One region of the Shinella oryzae genome, then DNA from elsewhere that is predicted to be linked to it. Evidence: riboswitches for the same ligand, from Rfam matches in the RefSeq annotation. Region 1 holds a riboswitch; the other holds the start of a gene.
What was found. Region 1 has a riboswitch for thiamine pyrophosphate ahead of thiC (phosphomethylpyrimidine synthase ThiC). Riboswitches for the same ligand answer to the same signal wherever they lie in the genome.
Positions count from the first base shown of each region.

Region 2: it holds a riboswitch for thiamine pyrophosphate, as region 1 does, so the genes downstream of both, thiB (thiamine ABC transporter substrate binding subunit) here and thiC (phosphomethylpyrimidine synthase ThiC) in region 1, are expected to answer to the same signal.

Region 1 covers NZ_CP081987.1:2,575,221-2,580,846, forward strand. The annotation lists gene K6301_RS12560 (sigma-70 family RNA polymerase sigma factor) at 1-543, shown strand, start outside; gene K6301_RS12565 (anti-sigma factor family protein) at 530-1,303, shown strand; gene K6301_RS12570 (Bax inhibitor-1/YccA family protein) at 1,331-2,047, shown strand; TPP riboswitch at 2,182-2,298, shown strand; gene thiC (phosphomethylpyrimidine synthase ThiC) at 2,390-4,213, shown strand; gene thiO (glycine oxidase ThiO) at 4,216-5,196, shown strand; gene thiS (sulfur carrier protein ThiS) at 5,193-5,390, shown strand; gene K6301_RS12590 (thiazole synthase) at 5,392-5,626, shown strand, end outside.
Region 2 covers NZ_CP081987.1:2,880,158-2,885,783, forward strand. The annotation lists gene thiQ (thiamine ABC transporter ATP-binding protein) at 1-124, opposite strand, end outside; gene thiP (thiamine/thiamine pyrophosphate ABC transporter permease) at 117-1,757, opposite strand; gene thiB (thiamine ABC transporter substrate binding subunit) at 1,774-2,781, opposite strand; TPP riboswitch at 2,819-2,930, opposite strand; gene K6301_RS14090 (hypothetical protein) at 3,119-3,298, shown strand; gene K6301_RS14095 (RNA polymerase factor sigma-32) at 3,394-4,254, opposite strand; gene K6301_RS14100 (CarD family transcriptional regulator) at 4,486-5,055, opposite strand; gene fdxA (ferredoxin FdxA) at 5,425-5,626, opposite strand, start outside.

The DNA of each region.
Region 1 (5,626 bases):
AACGCAAAGACACCCGGCTTCAACGTGATCGGACAGCTTGCGGCGCTCAGGCGCTACGCACTTTCGCTCGTCCGCAATCCGGATGATGCCGAGGACCTCGTGCACGATGCGCTGGTGAAGGCCTATGAACGGCAGGGCACGTTCCGCACTGGCGCGAATGTGCGCAACTGGCTGATGTCGATCCTGCACAATGCGCATGTGGACCGCTTGCGCCAGCGCCGTTCGATGCAGCGCCGCCACGATGGCGCGGCCGAAGTCGCCGAAACCGCGATACCGGCCAACCAGGATCATTCGGTGCGCCTCACGCAGCTGCGCAACGCCTTCTTCACGCTTCCCGAAGAGCAGCGCGCGGCCCTGCACCTCGTCGCCATCGAGGAGCTTTCCTACCAGGAAGCGGCGACCGCCCTCGGCATTCCCGTGGGAACGCTGATGTCACGCGTCGCCCGGGCGCGCGAGCGCCTGCGCACATTCGAACAAAGCGGCCCGTCCGCGACCGTCACGCATCTCAGGATTGTCGGAGGCACTGGCGATGACCAGCAATGACCCCATCCTCGAAGCCGATCTCAACGCCTATGTCGACGACCAGCTGGCCGTCGGGCGGCGCATCGAGGTGGAGGCCTATCTGTCGGAACGCCCGGCCGTCGCCGCGCAGATCATGAAGGACCTGCGCGTGCGCGACGAGCTGCGCCTGGCGCTTGCGGACCACCGCACCGTGATCCGGCAGGAGACGCGCGAGGCCGCGCGCCAGCTGGAGCGTTCGCTGTCGCGCCGCCGCATCCTTGCGGTCTTCCGCCGTGCTGCAGCGATCGCGCTCTTCGTCGCGGCAGGCTGGGTCGCGCATGCCGTCTTCGGCCCCTTCGGCGCGACCGAGGTCATCGCCTCGGTGCAGCCGCCGGCCTTCGTGGAGGAAGCGGTGCGCGCACACCGGACGACGCTTCTGCGCGACACGATGGCATCTCAGCCGGAGACGGAAACGTTCGACCGTGCAGAGATCCGCTCGGCCACCGCCATCGTCCTGCCGGACCTGCCGAAAGGCTGGACCCTGCTCGATACGCAGGTCTTCCCCTCGGCCTATGGCCCGAGCGTCGAGCTGGTGCTGCAACCGGAGGCGAACGAACGCCTCTCGCTCTTTGCGGTGCGCCCGGGCTCGTTTGCCGTGCAGCATGTCCTGCTGTTCCACGCTGACAACGCCCGGGCCGCCTACTGGCAGATCGGCGACGTCGCCTATGCCCTGGTGTCCGAAAGCCGCAAGGCCGACGACCTGACGCAAACCGCGCGGGAACTTTCCCGCACGCTCTACTGATCAACCGTTTCCATAAGGAGATATGAGATGGAACCCGTACAACAGCGATTCGGCTACGGCGCACAGGCGCAGTCCGCTGCCCTCTTCGACGAGGGCCTGCGCCAGCACATGCTGCGCGTCTACAACTACATGGGCGCCGGCCTTGTTATCACCGGCCTCGTTGCGTTCATTGTCGGCTCCACGCCGGCGCTCTACGTGCCGATCTTCTCGTCGCCGCTCAAGTGGGTGGTGATGCTGGCGCCGCTCGCCTTCGTTTTCTTCTTCTCGTTCAAGATCCAGACGATGTCGGCCAGCACGGCACAGATGACCTTCTGGGCGTTTTGCGCCGTCATGGGCCTCTCGCTCGCATCGGTGTTCCTTGTCTTCACCGGCATGAGCATCGCCCGAACCTTCTTCATCGCCGCAACCATGTTCGGCGCCACGAGCCTTTACGGCTATGTGACGAAGCGTGACCTTTCGAAATTCGGCTCGTTCCTGATCATGGGCCTGATCGGCGTCATCATCGCTTCGATCGTCAACATTTTCCTGGGCTCCAGCGCCCTGCAGTTCGCAATCTCCGTGATCGGTATCCTCGTCTTCGTCGGCCTGACGGCCTGGGATACGCAGAACATCAAGTCGCAATATGCCGAGAACATTGACCAGGAATCCCAGCAGAAGATGGCCGTGTTCGGCGCGCTCTCGCTCTACCTGAATTTCGTCAACATCTTCCAGCTGCTGCTGAATTTCACGGGCGAACGCGAATAGTTTTCGCGAATGGTTTCAAAGGGAACGGCGGGGCTTGCTCCGCCGTTTCTTTTTGTGTGCGGCACAGAAAAAAGTAAGTATGAACTTACTTTATGAACCCCGTTGACAAATCGACCCATAGCGTTTTTGCTTAAGGCATTCACCAGGGGGGTCCCGACAAGGGGCTGAGATACTGCTGGCTTTCGCAGCGCAGTGACCCGTTGAACCTGATCCAGTTCATACTGGCGTAGGGACGGTGCAAGCGCTGTGGCAGGACATCCGATAACCCGGATTCCGTGTCCAGCGTCCTTCCATCATTCCGGCTCTAGGACTGGGTCTCCAAACCGAACTTGGAGCCTCACGATGAATATTGCCGCCCAAAAGCTCACCCCGACCGTCACCACCGGCGCCCTGCCCGCCTCGCGCAAGATCCACATTGCCGGCGAACAGCATCCCGAAATCCGCGTGCCGATGCGCGAGATTTCCCTCCACCCGACCTCGGGAGAGCCGCCCGTCATCGTCTACGACGCCTCGGGCGCCTATACCGACCCCAACCACATCGTCGCCATCGAAAGCGGCCTGCCGCGGCTGCGCGAAAGCTGGATCGCCGCGCGTGGCGATACCGAAGACTATGAAGGCCGTCACATCCGCCCGGAGGACAACGGCTTCGCGACCGGCGAGCGTCTGACACCGGAATTCCCCGTTCGCAACCGCCCGCGCAAGGCGAGGGACGGCAAGGCTGTGACCCAGCTCGCCTATGCCCGCGCCGGCATGATCACGCCGGAGATGGAATTCATCGCCATCAGGGAAAATCTCGGCCGCAAGGCCGCGAAGGATACACTCGTGCGCGATGGCGACAGTTTCGGCGCGCATATTCCCGATTTCGTCACGCCGGAATTCGTCCGTCAGGAGGTCGCCAGTGGCCGGGCGATCATCCCCGCCAACATCAACCATCCCGAGGCCGAGCCGATGATCATCGGCCGTAATTTCCTGGTCAAGATCAACGCCAATATCGGCAATTCCGCCGTTACCTCCTCCATGGCCGAAGAGGTCGAGAAGATGGTGTGGGCGATCCGCTGGGGCGCCGATACCGTCATGGACCTGTCGACAGGCCGCAACATCCACAACATCCGCGAATGGATCGTCCGCAATTCGCCGGTTCCGATCGGCACCGTGCCGCTCTATCAGGCGCTCGAAAAGGTCAACGGCATCGCCGAGGACCTGACCTGGGAAGTCTTCCGCGACACGCTGATCGAGCAGGCGGAACAGGGCGTGGACTATTTCACCATCCACGCCGGCGTGCGGCTGCATTACATCCCGCTCACCGTCAATCGCGTCACCGGCATCGTCTCGCGCGGCGGCTCGATCATGGCCAAGTGGTGTCTTCATCACCACCGCGAAAGCTTCCTCTATGAGCATTTCGAGGAAATCTGCGACATCTGCCGCGCCTATGACGTCTCCTTCTCGCTCGGCGATGGCCTGCGCCCCGGCTCGATTGCCGACGCCAACGATGCGGCGCAGTTCGCCGAACTCGAAACGCTTGGCGAACTCACGCAGATCGCCTGGGCAAGGGATTGCCAGGTCATGATCGAAGGCCCCGGCCATGTGCCGATGCACAAGATCAAGGAGAACATGGACAAGCAGCTGAAGACCTGTGGCGAGGCGCCGTTCTACACGCTCGGGCCGCTCACCACCGATATCGCGCCCGGCTACGACCACATCACGTCGGGTATCGGCGCGGCGATGATCGGCTGGTTCGGCACGGCCATGCTCTGCTACGTCACGCCGAAGGAACATCTCGGCCTGCCCGACCGCAACGACGTGAAGGTGGGCGTCATCACCTACAAGATCGCCGCCCATGCCGCCGATCTCGCCAAGGGGCACCCGGCGGCGAAGATCCGCGACGACGCGCTGTCGCGCGCCCGCTTCGAGTTCCGCTGGGAGGACCAGTTCAACCTGTCGCTCGATCCGGAAACGGCCCGCTCCTACCACGACGAGACGCTGCCCAAGGAGGCGCACAAGGTGGCGCATTTCTGCTCCATGTGCGGTCCGAAATTCTGCTCCATGCGCATCTCCCACGACATCCGCGCGGAAGCGCAGAAGGAGGGGCTGGAGGCCATGGCGGCGAAGTTCCGTGAGGGCGGCGACCTCTACATGCCGCTTGGCACGACACCTGCGGGAGAATGACCATGCGCATCCTGGTCAAGGGGGCCGGCGTCGCCGGCCTCACCGTCGCATGGCAGCTTTACCGCCATGGCTTCGACGTCACCGTGCAGGAAAAGGCCGGCGCTGTCGGCACCGGCGCATCCGGTTTTGCCGGCGGCATGCTGGCGCCGTGGTGCGAGCGCGAGAATGCCGAAGAACCGGTGCTCTCGCTCGGGCGAATGGCGGCCGACTGGTGGGAGGCCGCCCTGCCCGGACAGGTCCAGCGCTGCGGAACGCTGGTTGTCGCAGGCGGGCGCGATACGGGCGAACTCGACCGCTTCGCCTCGCGCACCACCGGCTGGGAATGGCTGGACGAGGCGGCGATCGGCGCGCTCGAACCGGATCTCGCCGGCCGGTTCCGCAAGGCGTTGTTCTTCCGCGAGGAGGCGCATCTCGATCCGCGTCGGGCGCTCTCCGGCCTGACCGCCGCGCTTGAGGAGGCACGCATGCGCTTCCTCTTTGGCGACAGCAAGGACAAGGGCGCTTTCGACCGGATCGTCGATTGCACCGGTGCAGCCCGCATCGGCCAGTTGCCGGAGCTGCGCGGCGTGCGCGGTGAGATGCTTTATCTCGAGACCGAAGAGATAAACCTCTCCCGTCCCGTCCGTCTCCTCCATCCGCGCCACCCGATCTACATCGTGCCGCGCGATAAGAACCGGTTCATGGTCGGCGCGACCATGATCGAGACGGATGATGCCGGCCCGGTGACGGCCCGCTCGATGATGGAACTGCTGAACGCCGCCTATGCACTGCATCCCGCCTTCGGCGAGGCGCGCGTGGCCGAGACCGGCGCGGGTATCCGCCCCGCCTACCCTGATAACCTGCCGCGCGTCACGGCGCTCGGCGATACCATCCATGTCAACGGCTTTTACCGCCACGGCTTCCTGCTGGCGCCCGCCATGGCGGGCGAGGTGGCCCGGCGCCTGCTGGCGGAAGCCCCGCAACCGGAGAGGCTGGCATCATGACCTTCATCATCAACGGCGAGGAACAGGACGTGGCGGCAACGACGCTCGCCGCCCTGCTCGATGTCCTCGAATACGAGGGAGAGTGGCTTGCGACAGCGGTGAACGGAGAGCTCGTGCACCGCGAGGATCGCGCCGCCTTCACGCTCGGCGAGCGGGACCGGATCGAGATCCTCTCCCCCATGCAGGGAGGCTGACATGCTGAAGCTCTACGACGTTACCGTCCAGTCCCGTCTTCTGCTGGGCACGGCCCGCTATCCCTCGCCCGCTATTCTTGCCGAAGCCGTGCGGCGCTCGAAGACGGAGATCGTCACCGTATCGCTGCGCCGCGAGACGGCGGGCGGCAAGGCGGGCGGCGCGTTCTTCAAGATGATCCGCGCGCTTGGTGTTCGCGTTCTGCCCAACACGGCGGGATGCCACAGCGTGCAGGAGG
Region 2 (5,626 bases), 300 kb from region 1:
TGCCCGCACCCGACGGGCCGACCACGGCGACGGCCGCGCCGGGCTTTATGGCGCAGTCGAAGGCGAGCGTCTTTCCGGCAAAGCGCACGGTGACATCGGAGAGGGCGATGGCGGTATCAGGCATCGGGGCCGGGCCTTTCGGGGACGCGCTCGGGAGCGGTCGAGGGCAGCGTCAGGAGCAGGCAGAGCACGCCCAGGATGAGCGCGATGCCGGCGGCATCGGCCGTGCGGTAGCTTGCCATGCGCGAATAAAGCAGCCAGGGCAGCGTGACGAAACCCTCCGCGCCGAAGATGGCGACGGCGCCGAGATCGCCGAGCGACAGCGCCATGGCGAAGGCAAAGGCGGTGAGGAAGGGTTTCTTCAGCGCCGGCCAGTCGATCGTCATGAGGCGGCGGGGACCCGTGATGCCGAGGCTGAGCGCGAGGCGCGCCGTGCGGGCAAGATGAGTGCGATAGGCAGGCCCCAGCACGCGCACCACGAAGGGAAGCGCCATCAGCGCATTGATGACGGTGACGATGGCCGGGGCGAAGCGGCCGGTTTCGCCGAAAAGCCGCAGCATGAGGAACCAGCCCGTGGCCACGACGACCGGCGGCACGAGCAGGATGAGCGAGCCGACGGCCGGAAGCGCGCCCGCCATTATCAGCCGGGCCGGGCCCGCCGCGCCGCTTTCGGCGAGCTGCGGCACCAGCACGACGGGCAGCGCGATGGCGAGGCTGAGGCTGGCGGAGGCAAGCGAGATCGCAAGGCTGGTGAGAAGCGCGCGGTGCAGCATCGGATCGAGCGCGAGCCGGCCGAAATCGGCGGCGAGGCCCGAAACGAGCGTCGCCAGCAGCGGCGCGGCGGTGAAGAGGGTGAAGGCGAGGATGACGAGCCCGTCCGTGACGCGCCGCCGGCGGCCGTCGAAGCGGCGGATGGCGCGGCCCGCCGTCACGCCCTCATCCTGCGGCCGGCCGAACAGCGAGAGCACGAACAGCAACAGCGCCGTAACCGCGATCTGCAGGAAGGCGAGCAGGACGGCGCGGGCGGGATCGAAATCGAAGCGCAGCGCCTGGTAGATCGCGACCTCGATGGTGGTGGCGGCCGGCCCGCCGCCGAGTGTCAGAACGAGGGTGAAGCTCGTGGCGCACAGCATGAAGACGAGGCCGGCAATGCCCGGCAGCACGCGCCGGATGACCGGCCATTCGATGAGCCGGAACACCGCCACGCCGCCCATGCCGAGATTGGCCGAACTCAGCCAGTATTCCGCCGGGATGCGGTCGAGCGCGGCGACGAGGAAGCGCACCGCGAGCGGCAGGTTGAAGAAGACATGGGCGATGAGGATGCCTGTCAGCCCGTAGACGCTGACCGGATTTTGCAGGCCGGCAAGGCGCAGGAGATCGTTCACCACGCCCTGGCGCCCCCAGATCTCGATGACGCCGAGGGCGGCGACGAGCGCCGGCAGGCCGAGCGGCACGGCCGACAGCCGCAGGATCCAGACGCGGCCGAGAAAGGCGCGCTGGCGCGCCAGGGCACGCGCCACGGGAATGGCGAGCGCCACCGACAGCAGCGTGGAAAGCGCGGCCTGAAGGAACGTGAAGCGCGCCACCCGCAGGATATAGGCATCGAACAAAGGCGCGCCCGCGCCGGCCCCTGCACCGGCCCCTGAACCGGCATGGGCAAGCAGCACGGCCGTCGCCACGCCGACGAAGGCCAGCACGCCGCCAAGCGCGAGCGCGCCGGCGATATCGAGCGTGCGTCTTTCGGCGCGGGCGAAGATCACGGTGTTGACCCGGCTACTTGGCGCTCATCACGGCGAGCCATTCGTCGATCCAGGCCTTGCGGTTGGCCGCGACCTCCTCCGGCGACATGAGGAAGGTCTTCTCCGGCTTGACCAGCGCATCGAAGGCGGCGGGCAGCGGATCACGGGTCTTGCCAGCCGGCATCATCCAGTTGGTTTCGGGAATGATCGACTGGAAATCCGGCCCCGTCATGTAGGTGAGGAACTGGCGGGCCAGCGCCTTGTCGCCGGCGGTGCGGGTGAGGCCGGCAACCTCGATCTGGATATAGTGGCCTTCCGAGAAGGCGGCCGCCTTGTAGCGCTCGTTCTTCTCCGCGATGACGTGATAGGCGGGCGAGGTCGTGTAGGACAGCACCATCGGCGCCTCGCCCTTGGTGAACAGGCCATAGGCTTCCGACCAGCCCGGCGTGACGGTCAGGACACGCCGCTTGAGCTTTTCCCAAGCCTCGGGCGCCTTGTCGCCATAGACCGACTTGACCCAGAGCAGCAGGCCGAGGCCCGGCGTGGAGGTGCGCGGATCCTCGATGACGATCTTCTCCGCGGGGTCGCCTTCGACCAGCTCCTTGAGGCTGGTCGGCGGGTTCTTCAGGGTCTCGCTGTCATAGACGACGGCGAAGTGGCCGTAGTCGTAGGGCAGGAACGTATCGTCGGAGAAGCCGCCGGGCACCGTCAGGTCCTTCGGCGAGAGGCCATGCGCCTCGAACAGGCCCGTGGCCTTCGCCTCGGCGATTAGATTGGTATCGAGACCGAGCACCACGTCGGCCTTGGTGCCCTCGCCCTCCAGCTTGAGGCGGGTCAGGAGCTCCACGCCATCGGCCACGCCGACCCATTCGACCTTGCAGCCGCATGTCTTCTCGAACTCTTCCTTGACCTTGGGGCCCGGGCCCCATTCGGCGATGAAGCTCTCATAGGTGTAGACGGTCAGCGTCTTTTCCTGCGCCGATGCGGGCACAGCGACACAAACGGCAAGCGCCGTAACCAATGTGGAAAGTAGCGTGCGCATCCGCGCCTCCTTGTTTGTCACAACGGGAATAGGGCGCTGGATTGAGCCGTCTAATCCCTCCGCCGGTACGAGCCGGATCAGGTTCTTCGGGTTGGCGTGACGCCTCTCAGCCAGCAGACCGAAACCTGCGGGCACCCCGTTAGAGCAGCACAAGGCATAATCCGGCCCGCGACGGCGCGCAAGGGGCGGACCGGAGAGCAAAGCCCGGCAGGCGGGAATGGACGGAAAATCGGCCTGTTCCGTAGGAAACAGCGGGCAAGGCGGCGCTGTGCGACCTTCTCATCACCGGACGAGAACAGCTCGTCGCATCCATCAGGCCAGAGATCAGGAGAGACCCATGCGCAAGACCATCGTTTCCGCCACTGTTGCCCTCGTCGCCGCCGTTTCCTTCGCGGCACCGTCATATGCCTGCTACGACAGCTATGGCTACGAGCAGCCGCAATGCTTCATCAAGAAGGTGAAGTCCTACGATTATTACGGCGACGTCGTGATCCGGAAGATCAAGATCTGCAACTGAGCGTCATCATAAATGACCTCCCCGAAGGCCCGGATGTCCCTGCATCCGGGTCCTTTGCTGTCGGGAGCGCGAGGAAACAGCCGGCGTCAGGCTGCTCAGGCGTAGGCGAAATCCGTGGTCTTGCTGACCAGGACGGCCTTCAGCTTTTCCAGCGCCCGGTTCTCGATCTGGCGGACGCGCTCCTTGGAGATGCCGAGCAGGACGCCCAGTTCTTCAAGCGTTGCACCGTTTTCGGCGAGGCGGCGGGCGCGGATGATCTTCATCTCGCGTTCGTTGAGTTCGCCGAGCGCCGAATAGAGCCAGAGATGGCGGCGTTCGCCATCGATGGAGCCTTCGGCCTGCTCGTCCGGCAGGGGAGCCTCGCTGGCGAGAAGATCGATGCGGCTGGCGCCCTCGCCCTCATTGGGCGAGATCGGCGCCTGCAGCGAGATGTCCGACGAGGACAGGCGCGCATCCATGGTGCGCACGTCGGCGGTGCTGACACCGATGGCGGCGGCGATTTCCTGATGCATGGCCTCGGCGGTGAGACGGGTATCGCCGCGGGCGAGACGGGCGCGCAGGCGGCGCAGGTTGAAGAACAGCGCCTTCTGCGCCGAGCTGGTGCCGCCGCGCACGATGGACCAGTTGCGCAGCACGTAATCCTGAACCGAGGCGCGGATCCACCAGCTGGCATAGGTGGAGAAGCGCACCTGCCGCTCCGGCTCGAAGCGGGCGGCGGCCTCCAGAAGGCCGATATAGCCTTCTTGCACGAGATCGCTGAGCGGCAGGCCGAAATTGCGGAACTTGCCCGCCATCGAAACGACCAGGCGCATATGGGCCATGGCGATGCGGTTGCGGGCTTCCTGATCGTGATTGTTCTTCCAGGCCTGGGCAAGCGCCTGTTCCTCGTCCCTCTCAAGGTAGGGCGCGGACATGGCAAGCTTGATCATGCGGCGCTCTGCGGTCGTCGTAGCCATGCGTCTCTCCACGTGAACCGAACCGGCTCCGGGGAGGCATGAACCACCCGTTCGCCCATAGAGAAGACAGTCCGGAGAGGCTAGTGGATCGCCCGGCACGGCCGGGACAATGCCGCGGCACAGCGCCCTTCGGTCATCCTCGGCCAGTCAAACGGGCGTGCCGCAAAAAAGTTCCATAAAAAAACCCGGCTGTCGCCAGCCGGGCTTTAAATCGTGACGGAGCGCCCTAGATCAGGCGGCCTCGTCCTGGCTGTCATCTTCCTCGATGGCCTTGCCGCGCTTCGGACCCTTGGCGAGGTTCGTCTCGACGAGACGGACGGCTTCGGTTTCCGACATCTTGTTGACGGCGGCGATTTCGCGGGCCATGCGGTCGAGAGCGGCTTCGTAAAGCTGGCGCTCGGAATAGGACTGCTCCGGCTGGTTCTCGGCGCGATAGAGGTCACGGACCACTTCGGCAATCGAGATCAGGTCGCCGGAATTGATCTTGGCATCGTATTCCTGCGCGCGGCGCGACCACATGGTGCGCTTCACGCGGGCCTTGCCCTGGACAACCTTCAGCGCGCGGTCGACGAAATCGGTCTCCGACAGTTTGCGCATGCCGATGGAAACGGCCTTGGCAACCGGCACCTTGAGACGCATCTTGTCCTTTTCGAAATCGATGACAAAAAGCTCAAGCTTCATGCCGGCGACTTCCTGCTCCTCGATGGCCACGATCTGGCCGACACCGTGGGCGGGATAGACGATCGACTCGCCGGTCTTGAAGCCCTGGCGCGTGGAAGATTTCTTCTGCTGGGTCGTCATTCTGTTCAAATACTCCCTGTTACACTCCCCGATGAGGCCGGGGTGGGTCCGGGGACCCGGGAAAGACGGGGGGCACCCTGCGGTGTCACCACTCTGGTCCGTCCGCCATGCGCAAAGAGGTCCACTGCAACGCGATCACATGCGAGCAACCGAGGTTGCCTATGGGAGGTGAGCGACGGTGAGGGATCGTTTGCTTTCGTGGTGGTGTTCGGGCACGCAAAATGCCGCGATGTGGATCAGTATCAGGACCCTACCACAAAAAAGTGCCGAAATCAATAATTTGCTTCGCATGGGTCATCAAGCCTGCCCTATCGCCTTTTGGCGAGGACAGGCTTTTTTCCCCAGCTTCGGCGGCCGCCGTGCGGCCGGTCAGTCGCCCTTGCCCGGATTGGGCGAGAAGTACTGCTCGTACTTGCCTTCCACGCCGTCCATTTCCTTGGCCTCGGGCATCGCATCCCGCTTCACGGTGATATTGGGCCAGATAGACGCGAATTCCGTATTGATCTTCAACCACTTGTCGAGGCCCGGCTCCGTATCGGGCTTGATCGCCTCGGCGGGACATTCCGGCTCG